2 regions of the Streptomyces sp. NPDC020747 genome follow, and region 2 is predicted to be linked to the other one. Evidence: riboswitches for the same ligand, from Rfam matches in the RefSeq annotation. Region 2 holds a riboswitch; the other holds the start of a gene.
The links. Region 2 has a riboswitch for cyclic di-AMP ahead of ACH4YP_RS09155 (M23 family metallopeptidase). Riboswitches for the same ligand answer to the same signal wherever they lie in the genome.
Positions count from the first base shown of each region.

Region 1: it holds a riboswitch for cyclic di-AMP, as region 2 does, so the genes downstream of both, ACH4YP_RS05250 (transglycosylase family protein) here and ACH4YP_RS09155 (M23 family metallopeptidase) in region 2, are expected to answer to the same signal.

Region 1 covers NZ_JBIRTJ010000002.1:26,824-31,720, forward strand. The annotation lists gene ACH4YP_RS05240 (cytochrome P450) at 1-257, shown strand, start outside; gene ACH4YP_RS05245 (transglycosylase family protein) at 469-1,431, shown strand; cyclic di-AMP (ydaO/yuaA leader) riboswitch at 1,657-1,827, shown strand; gene ACH4YP_RS05250 (transglycosylase family protein) at 1,832-2,548, shown strand; gene eno (phosphopyruvate hydratase) at 2,992-4,272, shown strand; gene ACH4YP_RS05260 (septum formation initiator family protein) at 4,433-4,897, shown strand, end outside.
Region 2 covers NZ_JBIRTJ010000003.1:21,450-26,346, forward strand. The annotation lists gene ACH4YP_RS09145 (PrsW family intramembrane metalloprotease) at 1-776, shown strand, start outside; gene ACH4YP_RS09150 (aldo/keto reductase) at 794-1,738, opposite strand; gene ACH4YP_RS09155 (M23 family metallopeptidase) at 1,799-2,851, opposite strand; cyclic di-AMP (ydaO/yuaA leader) riboswitch at 2,863-3,018, opposite strand; gene ACH4YP_RS09160 (PP2C family protein-serine/threonine phosphatase) at 3,307-4,428, opposite strand; tRNA gene ACH4YP_RS09165 (tRNA-Met) at 4,574-4,647, opposite strand; gene ACH4YP_RS09170 (dihydrofolate reductase family protein) at 4,819-4,897, opposite strand, start outside.

The sequences.
Region 1 (4,897 bases), on a different contig from region 2:
CCGAGCCCGACACCCTCGACCTCTCCCGCCGCGACAACCAGCACCTCGGTTACGGCCACGGCATCCACTACTGCCTCGGCGCACCACTGGCCCGGCTGGAGGGCCAGACCGCGCTGGCCACGCTTCTCACCCGGCTCCCCGACCTGCAACTCGTGGGCGATTCCGCCGATTTGCGGTGGCGTGGGGGTCTCATCATGAGGGGATTGCGCACGCTTCCGGTGGAGTTCGCCCCTTCGGTGAAGGTGCGTACGGACTAGCGGCTGACTAGCAGACGGGGTCGACGGAACATGAGACTCCGTCAACTTTGTGATCTTCACGTGATCTGCGCTGCATCGACTTGTGACAAGAGTTCGACTGCCTATACGTTCACCCATCAATGCGACCGGTCCCGCCTGTCGCAGAAGTCACAAGCGCAGTCATCGGCTGTGCGCTGTGCGCAGTCCTTGCTGTCACGCGAAAGGCAACCGCATGCTCTCCGGGAACGGTCGTCACCGTCGCCCCCGTCAGGCTCCGGCTCTCCTCGTCGCGGCGGGCGTGACCGGGTCGGCCATCGCGATTCCTCTGCTCGGCGCGACCGGCGCGAGCGCCGCCAGCGGTACCACCTGGGACGCGGTCGCGGAGTGCGAGAGCGGCGGCTCCTGGAGCGCGAACTCCGGCAACGGGTACTACGGCGGCCTCCAGATGACCCAGGAGACCTGGGAGGACAACGGCGGCCTCGACTACGCGCCGAGCGCCGACCAGGCCAGCCGCTCGCAGCAGATAGCCGTCGCCGAGAAGATCCTCGCGAAGCAGGGCACGAGCGCCTGGGCGACCTGCGGACTCGTCGCGGGCCTGACGCAGAACTCCGACTCGGCCGACGCCGACACGGGAGTCGCGGAGGAATCCTCCACTCCGTTGTCCGGCTTGGGTATGGGGGACAGCGGCAACGGGACGAACTCCGACACGTCTGGTTCATCTGATTCATCCGGTTCGTCCGACTCGCCCAAGTCGTCCACCGGCAGTGGCGACAGCGCGGACTCACAGGATTCCGACAGCTCCTCCGCGGACGCCACCGCGAAGAGTGATGACCCGGACAAGTCGTCCCAGAGCGGCGAGCCTTCGGCCGAGGCGAGCGAGAGCGCCGGCGCGGAAGACAGCGGCTCCGGCCGTCACCGCGGCGGCAGCGCCGACGAAGGCGCCACCGACTCCCGTGCGGACGACTCCGTCGGACGGCATGCCTCGCGCAGCGACAGCGAGTCGCGCGTCGCCGCCGAGGGCTCGTACGCCGTCCGTTCCGGAGACAGTCTCTGGGGGATCGCCGACTCCCTTGGCGTCAAGGGCGGATGGCGGGCGCTCTACGCCGAGAACAAGGAAGCCGTCGGCGACGACCCGGACTTCATCATCCCCGGTCAGAGCCTCGACGTGGAAGGCCTGCAGACGGCGGACAAGTAGCGGTCCGCGCGGTGTGCCATGTGGTCATCAAGGCGTCGAATCGGGCTAAAAACAGCGGCAGTTCGCGCTGAATGTCCGATTTGGCGAAAGTGAGACATGGATCTCAAGACCTTGATCGTCTTTGAAATTCGGCGGATCGCGTGTCTACGGTCGTGACCGCTCGCCACTGGTGAGCCCCGACGGTCGCAACGCCGAATCCTGCCAACGGCCGTACGGGAACAGTCGTCGCGTCAAGCGCCGTAGGCAGGAGCGGGGGACCCAAGGTAAGTGCCGGACCCGGTCGTCGAGGCCAGGTACGGCTTGGGGTTAAGCCGCGTGACAGCAGTGTCACGTGGCCGGGCAACTCACTCGGCCCGAACCCGACAGCTCACCTCGCAGGCGTCGGTGAGGGGATCACTTCATGCTGTTTTCCGGCAAGGGCAAGCACCGCCGCCCGTCCAAGGCCACCCGTATCGCCACGCTCGCCGGTGTCACCACCGCGGCCGTCGCCGTCCCGCTGATGGGCGCCACGGGAGCCTCCGCCGCCACCGCTTCCGAGTGGGACGCCGTCGCCCAGTGCGAGTCCGGCGGCAACTGGTCGATCAACACCGGCAACGGCTACTACGGCGGCCTGCAGTTCTCGGCCTCCACCTGGGCCGCGTACGGCGGCTCGGCGTACGCCTCCACGGCCAACCAGGCCTCCAAGTCCCAGCAGATAGCCGTCGCTGAGAAGGTCCTCGCGGGCCAGGGCAAGGGCGCCTGGCCGAGCTGTGGCGTGGGCCTGTCCGGCGCCTCGACCGGTGGCGCCCCGGCTCCCTCGGGCTCCGGCTCCTCGAACTCGGGCAACTCCGGCCAGAGCACCTCGCAGTCTCAGCAGCAGCAGAGCACCAAGTCCTCCGAGGAGCGCGCCTCGCGTTCCCAGGAGCGCTCGACCGCGAAGAAGACCGTCGAGACCCCGACCGGCAAGAAGGTCGAGAAGGGCGACGGCGAGTACAAGGTCGTCAAGGGTGACACCCTCAGCGAGATCGCCGAGAAGGAGAACGTCAAGGGCGGCTGGCAGAAGCTGTACAAGCTGAACGACGACATCGTCGACGACGCCGACTTCATCTTCCCGGGCCAGCAGCTGCACCTCAGCTGACCCCCGTCGGCCGCGACCCCCACTTCGATCGCCCGGACGACATGTCCAGGCCGAGGCCCTGGCCGCTCAGCCTCGGCCGGATCTCCGGTCCATATTCGAATCGCGGCTGAACCACAGCGCCCTCACATCCGTGTCCCCCATAGTGGAGGCCTCGTGAGGGCACCCCCCCGTCCCCCACGGGCTCCCCGCTCCGGTGCGTGTTCCCCCGTACGCACCGGGGCGGGGCTTTTTTCGTTCCCGCGCTCCCCTTGTACTTCCCGCGCGCCTCCCTCTCGCTTTGTTCCGTTCGGAAACAATTTACTCTCGGTTCTGTCCATGAGGCGGTCGAGGGCTGGCCGAACCGCGGCAGCCGGTTAGGCTCATGCTGCGGGGCCACCACAGGTCGCGCCCAACCGGGCCTTCGGCCCGGAACAGCTTGCGTCACATCCCAGAAGGAGATGCTCGTGCCGTCCATCGACGTCGTCGTAGCCCGGGAAATCCTCGACTCGCGAGGCAACCCCACCGTCGAGGTCGAGGTCGGCCTCGACGACGGCAGCACGGGTCGTGCCGCCGTTCCGTCCGGCGCCTCCACCGGTGCCTTCGAGGCTGTTGAGCTCCGTGACGGAGACCCCAACCGTTACCTCGGCAAGGGTGTCGAGAAGGCCGTCCTCGCCGTCATCGAGCAGCTCGGCCCGGAGCTCGTCGGCTACGACGCCACCGAGCAGCGCCTCATCGACCAGGCGATGATCGACCTGGACGCCACCGACAACAAGGGCTCGCTCGGCGCCAACGCCATCCTCGGCGTCTCGCTCGCCGTCGCCCACGCCGCGTCCGAGGCGTCCGACCTCCCCCTCTTCCGCTACCTGGGCGGACCGAACGCGCACCTGCTGCCGGTCCCGATGATGAACATCCTCAACGGTGGGTCGCACGCCGACTCCAACGTCGACATCCAGGAGTTCATGATCGCCCCGATCGGCGCGGAGTCCTTCTCCGAGGCCGTGCGCTGGGGCGCCGAGGTCTACCACACCCTCAAGAAGGTCCTGAAGAGCCGCGGCCTGTCCACCGGCCTCGGCGACGAGGGCGGCTTCGCCCCGAACCTCGGCTCCAACCGCGAGGCCCTGGACCTGATCCTCGACGCGATCAAGGAGGCCGGTTACGTTCCCGGCCAGCAGGTCGCCCTCGCGCTCGACGTCGCCGCCTCCGAGTTCTACAAGGACGGCAAGTACCTCTTCGAGGGCAAGGAGCGCTCCGCCGCCGAGATGACGGAGTACTACGAGGAGCTCGTCGCGGCCTACCCGCTCGTCTCCATCGAGGACCCGCTGTACGAGGACGACTGGGCCGGCTGGAACGTCATCACCGAGAAGCTCGGCGACAAGGTCCAGATCGTCGGCGACGACCTCTTCGTCACCAACCCCGAGCGCCTCGCCCGCGGCATCGAGGAGGGCTCCGCCAACGCCCTGCTCGTCAAGGTCAACCAGATCGGCTCGCTGACCGAGACGCTGGACGCCGTCGAGATGGCCCAGCGCAACGGCTTCAAGTGCATGATGTCCCACCGCTCCGGCGAGACCGAGGACGTCACGATCGCCGACCTCGCCGTCGCGGTGAACTGCGGCCAGATCAAGACCGGCGCCCCGGCCCGCTCGGACCGCGTCGCCAAGTACAACCAGCTGCTGCGCATCGAGGAGATCCTCGACGACGCGGCGGTGTACGCGGGCCGTTCGGCCTTCCCGCGCTTCAAGGGCTGAGCACGGCCCTTCGGCCGGGGTGACAGCCCCGTCGTACGTACGTCCCCGTACTCGGTCCCGTACCGTGTGCGGGGACGTACGTACGTGACGGGCTCGATGTACGCGATGCACTCGACGGGCTCGATGTGCTCGACGGGTTTGTACCGGGGAGGCGGGACAGATGGCCGTGAAGGACCGCGACCGGTTCTCCACCTCGACCAGGCTGCGGCTGCTCGGTGAGCAGACCGCCGCCCGTGTCTACCGCTCGCAGACCAAGCGGCAGGCCCGCCGCTCACGGCTGACCGGCCGGGCGGCACTCCTCGCCCTCGTCCTGTGCACGCTCGTGGTGGCCCTCGCCTATCCCATAAGGCAGTACGTCTCCCAGCGCGCCGAGGTCGCCGATCTCCAGCGCGAGCGGAAGCAGGCCCGCCAACGGGTCGAGCAGCTGCGCGACCTCAAGGCGCGGTGGCAGGACGACGCGTACGCCGAGCAGCGCATCCGGGAGCGGCTGCACTACGTGATGCCGGGCGAGACCGGCTACATCGTGATCGACCCCGACGCGGCGAAGAAGACGCGTACGGATCAGACGGCGGCCGACCGGGCCTGGTACGCCAACGTCTGGGACGGCGTCGACAAGGCGGACGCC
Region 2 (4,897 bases):
GCTTCGCGTTCACCGAGAACATCCTCTACCTCGGCACGGCGTTCGGCACGGACCAGCTCAGCGGCGGCAGCGGCATCGCCTCCGTCACGGCGGCGACCTTCTTCGTACGCGTGATCATGTCGCCGTTCGCGCACCCGCTGTTCACCGTGCTCACGGGCATCGGCTTCGGCATCGCGGCGCTGTCCGCGGACCGCCACCAGGTACGCCGCGTACTCCTCCCGATCATCGGACTGCTGCTCGCGATGGGCATGCACGCGATGTGGAACGGCTCGTCGACGTTCGGCGAGTACGGCTTCTTCGCGGTCTACGCGGCTTTCATGGTCCCGGCGTTCGGCCTGCTGACCTGGCTGGTCATCTGGACCCGCCAGCGCGAACTGGGCACGATCCGCGCCGAACTCCCCGCGTACGCGATGGCGGGCTGGCTCACCGCCCCCGAGCCGTTCGTCCTCGGCTCGATGAAGGCACGGCGGCTGGCCCGCGAGTACGCCACGCACCACGGCGGTCGCGCGGCGGGCAGGGCGGTCGCGGAGTACGAGGCGTACGCGACGTCGCTGGCGTTCCTGCGCCACCGGGGCCGCAAGGGCCGCGCGGGAGCCGACTTCGTCGTACGGGAACGGGAGTTGCTCCACGAACTGTGGACGCGCCGGGAACCGGCCCGCCCGGCTCTCCTGTACGCGGCCCGGGCGACGGCTCCGGCACCGGTGGCACCGCAGTGGCAGGGCGGCTACGGCTACCCGGCCCCGACGCCGTACACGTACAACCCGTACCGCTCCTGAGAAACGCACCCCCGACCTCAGCCGGAAGCAGCGGTCAGCCTCCCCGACTCCCCCTCCGTGAGGTCAAGTCCGGCCACCCCCAGCAACGCCGGAAGCTGCTCAACCGTACGAGCGCTGGCGATAGGGGCAACGACGGTCGGCCGGGACGCGAGCCAGGCCAGAGCCACGGTGGCGGCCTCGACCCCACGTTCCCGCGCGACCTCGTCGAGCGCGGCCAGCACCCGCGGCCCCCGCTCCGACTCCAGATGCGCACCCGCGGACCCGGCCCGCGCGCTGTCGACCACGGCACCCGCCCGGTACTTGCCGGTGAGGAAGCCCGAGGCGAGCGAGGAGTAGGGGACGACGGCCAGACCTGCCCGGGAGGCGACGTCCCTCAACGGGCCCTCGTACGAGTCGCGGGAGACGAGGTTGTACCGGGGCTGCAGCGCGACGTACCGCGCGAGGCCCTCGCGGTCGGAGAGGTCGAGGGACTCCTGGAGCCGCTCGGGAGAGAGGTTGGACGCGGCGATCGCGCGCACCTTGCCGGCGCGGACGAGCTCGTCCAGGGCCGTGATGATCTCCTCGACCGGCACGGACGGATCGTCGAAGTGGGTGTAGTACAGGTCGATGTGGTCCGTCTTCAGCCGCCGCAGTGACGCGTCGGCCGCGGCCTTGATGTTCGCCCCGGACAACCCCTTGTACCGGGGGTGCGCGCCGACCTTGGTGGCGACGACGACGTCGGCGCGGTTGCGGCGCGCGGCGAGCCAGTCGCCCAGGACGGTCTCCGACTCACCGCCCTCGTTGCCCGGCGCCCAGGCCGAGTAGGTGTCGGCGGTGTCGACGAAGTTCCCGCCCGCGGCGGTGTAGGCGTCGAGTACGGCGAAGGACTGCGCCTGGTCGGCGGTCCAGCCGAAGACGTTGCCACCGAGCGAGAGCGGGAAGACATCGAGGTCGGACGAACCCAGCCTGCGGAGAGAACTCATGGATGGGTCAACAGCCGTACCGGACGACTGTATTCCACACCCAGCCCCCTCAGGCCCGCCCTACGGAGTGAGCCCCTTGCCCCGCAGCCACGCCATCGGGTCGATGCCGTCGCCGCCGCTGGTGTGGACCTCCAGGTGGAGGTGCGCCCCGGTGACGTTGCCGGTCGCGCCCACGCGGCCGATGATGTCGCCGGTGCTCACCTTCTGCCCGACGCTGACGCCGATCGACGACTGGTGCGCGTACCAGAGCTCCGTACCGTCGTCGAGCGTGAGGACCGTGCGGTAGCCGTACGAGCCGTTCCAGCCGGCCTCGGTGATCGTGCCGCTGTGAACGGCCTTGATCGGGGTACCCGTGGGAGCGGCGAAGTCCAGACCCGTGTGCTGACCGGACGACCACAGCGCACCGGACTGCCCGAAGGTGGAGGTGATCGTGTACGAGGAGGTGGGCAGCGTGAACTGCTTGGCGAGCTCGGCGAGGCGCGCGGCCTCGGCCTTCTCCTTGGCCGCCTGGTCCGCCTTCTTCTCGGCGGCGGCGACCTTGGCCTCGGCGGCGTCCCGCTCCTTGGCGGCCAGCGTGGCGGCCTTCTTCGCGGCGGCGGCCTCGGCGGCCTCCTGGGCCTCGCGGTCCACCTGGTCCTGCTGCTCCTCGGCCTGGAGCATGATGCGGGCGCGCAGGGCCTCGCCCGCGTCCGAGTTGCCCTGCTCGGCGTCGGCGGTGGTGAGGCCGACGGCGGTGATCGGGGTGCTGGATCCCTCGGGGGCGTCGTCGTCCGAGAACGGCGAGCCGACGTTCGGCAGGTCGGGGATCGAGATCGACACCGGCGGCTTGCCGGTCTGCGCGGTGGCCATGCCACCCGCGCCGACGGCGGCTATGACACCGACGCCCAGAACGGTCGAGCTACGGGCGAGTCCGCCGCCGCCGCGCTGCTTGGCGACGCGGTGCCGGCCGCGGACGGGAAGGACGGTCTCCGCGCTGGGATTCCAGACCTCCCACGTCTCCTCGTCCTTACGGGCGCCGTAGGCGAAGGTGTCGGGCTTCTTGTCACCCGAGGACTCACCCGTCAACTCATTCGGCACGAACGAGGGTGTGGGGGCAGGCCGGTTGGACGCCACGTAGGCGCACTCCTTTCCTTCCTTCTCGCCTACCGGGTTAGCTGACGGGTTCGGAGCAGGAAGGTCTCCTACGCGCGTCAACCGCGGTGCGCTACACCGCGAAGACGAGCGATTCACCCCAAGTGGTGGTTCCCCGGTTCCCTTGCGGGATTCGGCGCGTGCGCACGGAGCCGACTCTTGTGACGGCTGGGACTACCGCGCTGCGTTATCGAACGTTAATAGACCCGGGCACCGGATTCCAAGCCGTTCCTGATGATCGTTACGGCTCTTGGCCTGGACTTACGGGTCATGAGCGGAGTAAATCGGGCGAGTTGATCGACATTCAGGAGCGGGAGCCCTGTTGATGGTGCGTCAGTTGTTGAGCAGAGGGATTCCGTTCGACTACCAACGGTGATAGAGGCCGCCGCAAGAGCGACGCATCTCACGATCATCGCGCCCTCACGACCGCCGTGCCCTCACGCCCGCCGCACCGCGAGCAGTGCCATGTCGTCCGTGGCCCCGCCTCCGGTGTGCAGCAGGACGTCGTCGAGTACCGCGGCGAGCAACGCGTCGGGCCCGGGAAAGACCCGCCCGGACAACCGCCGGGCCGGATCGTAGAAGACGCCCCGCCGGTCCCGCGCCTCGGACAGCCCGTCCGTGTGGAAGAGCAGCATGGCCCCGCCCGGGAACTCCTCCTGCTGCGCCCGGTCGGGCCAGGTCCCCAGCGCCCCCGTCCCGAGCGGCAGCGCGGGCTCGGCCGCGGCGAGCGTACGTACCTCTCCGTCGCCGTACAGCAGCAGGGGCCCGGGGTGGCCGCGGTTCACGAGGCGTACGACCGGGGTGCCGTGCGGGATCTCGGCGAGCACGGCGGTGGTGAAGTCCTCGAAGGCCGCGACGATGTCGCGCCGGACGCCCTCGCGCGCGAGCGCCCGCTCCAGCCGCTGGGCGACCGCCTCCAGGCTCGCCTCCTGCTCGGCGGCCTCACGGAAGGCACCGATGAGCACGGCGACGACGGAGACCGCCCCCATGCCCTTGCCCCGTACGTCGCCCACGAGGAGCCGTACGCCGTGCGGGGTGTCCTGCACGGCGTACAGGTCGCCCCCGATGAACGCGCCCTCCTGCGCCGCCTCGTACCGTGCCGCGATATCGAGGCCGCCGATCCGCGCCGCGGGTTCGGGCAGTACGGCCCACTGGGCGGCCTCCGCGATCTCGCGGGCGGTGGCGAGGCGCGCGTCGCCCCGGTGCACGAGCCGGTTGATGCCCACGGCGAGGACGGCGGCCGTGGCCACGGTGAGGACCTCGGTGACCGCGCTCACGTCGAAGGCGAACCTGAGATGTACGACGGCCATGGCCGCGGTCGCCGCGATTCCCGTCCACACGGTGGCGCCGAGCGAGAACAGGGGTGCCGCGATGAGCACCGCGGCCGTGAAGAAGGGAGCCGCGGTGAAGTCCTGCGGGGTGAGGAGGTCGTAGCAGACACCCGCGACGATCAGCAGCGCCGGCAACGCGCGGACGAGGGTGCTCGGATACGAGGCGGTCCTCTCCACGGGCTCGACGCGCACCGGTTCCTGCTTCTGCTCCGGTCCCTGCTCCTCCACCTGTCCAGGCTTCCGGGAGCGGGGGCGGCGGGCGAGCGGACGAGGACCGGGCGGGTGAAGACACCCTGGGGACACCCGAGTCGAGATATCCGGGGAAACACCTGAGGCCGGAATCCTTGATCGGATTCCGGCCTCAGGCCTTCAGTAGCGGGGACAGGATTTGAACCTGCGACCTCTGGGTTATGAGCCCAGCGAGCTACCGAGCTGCTCCACCCCGCGTCGTTAAGACCACTGTACGCCATCCGCGGGACCCAAAGCACACGCGTTAACTTCGCCCGCGCTTCACCGGGTGGTTTGGTACGAAACATGCCGGTCGGCGGTACGGGCCGACAGTGCGGGTCGGCCCTGCGCATCGGCCGTACCGACGGGAAACGGGCCGGTCGGGCCAGGTCAGGTCAGGTCAGGTCGGGTCAGGTGACGGTTGGGTGCCTTCGCGTCGGCCTCGTACTCCGGGAGCACCAGGACGTCG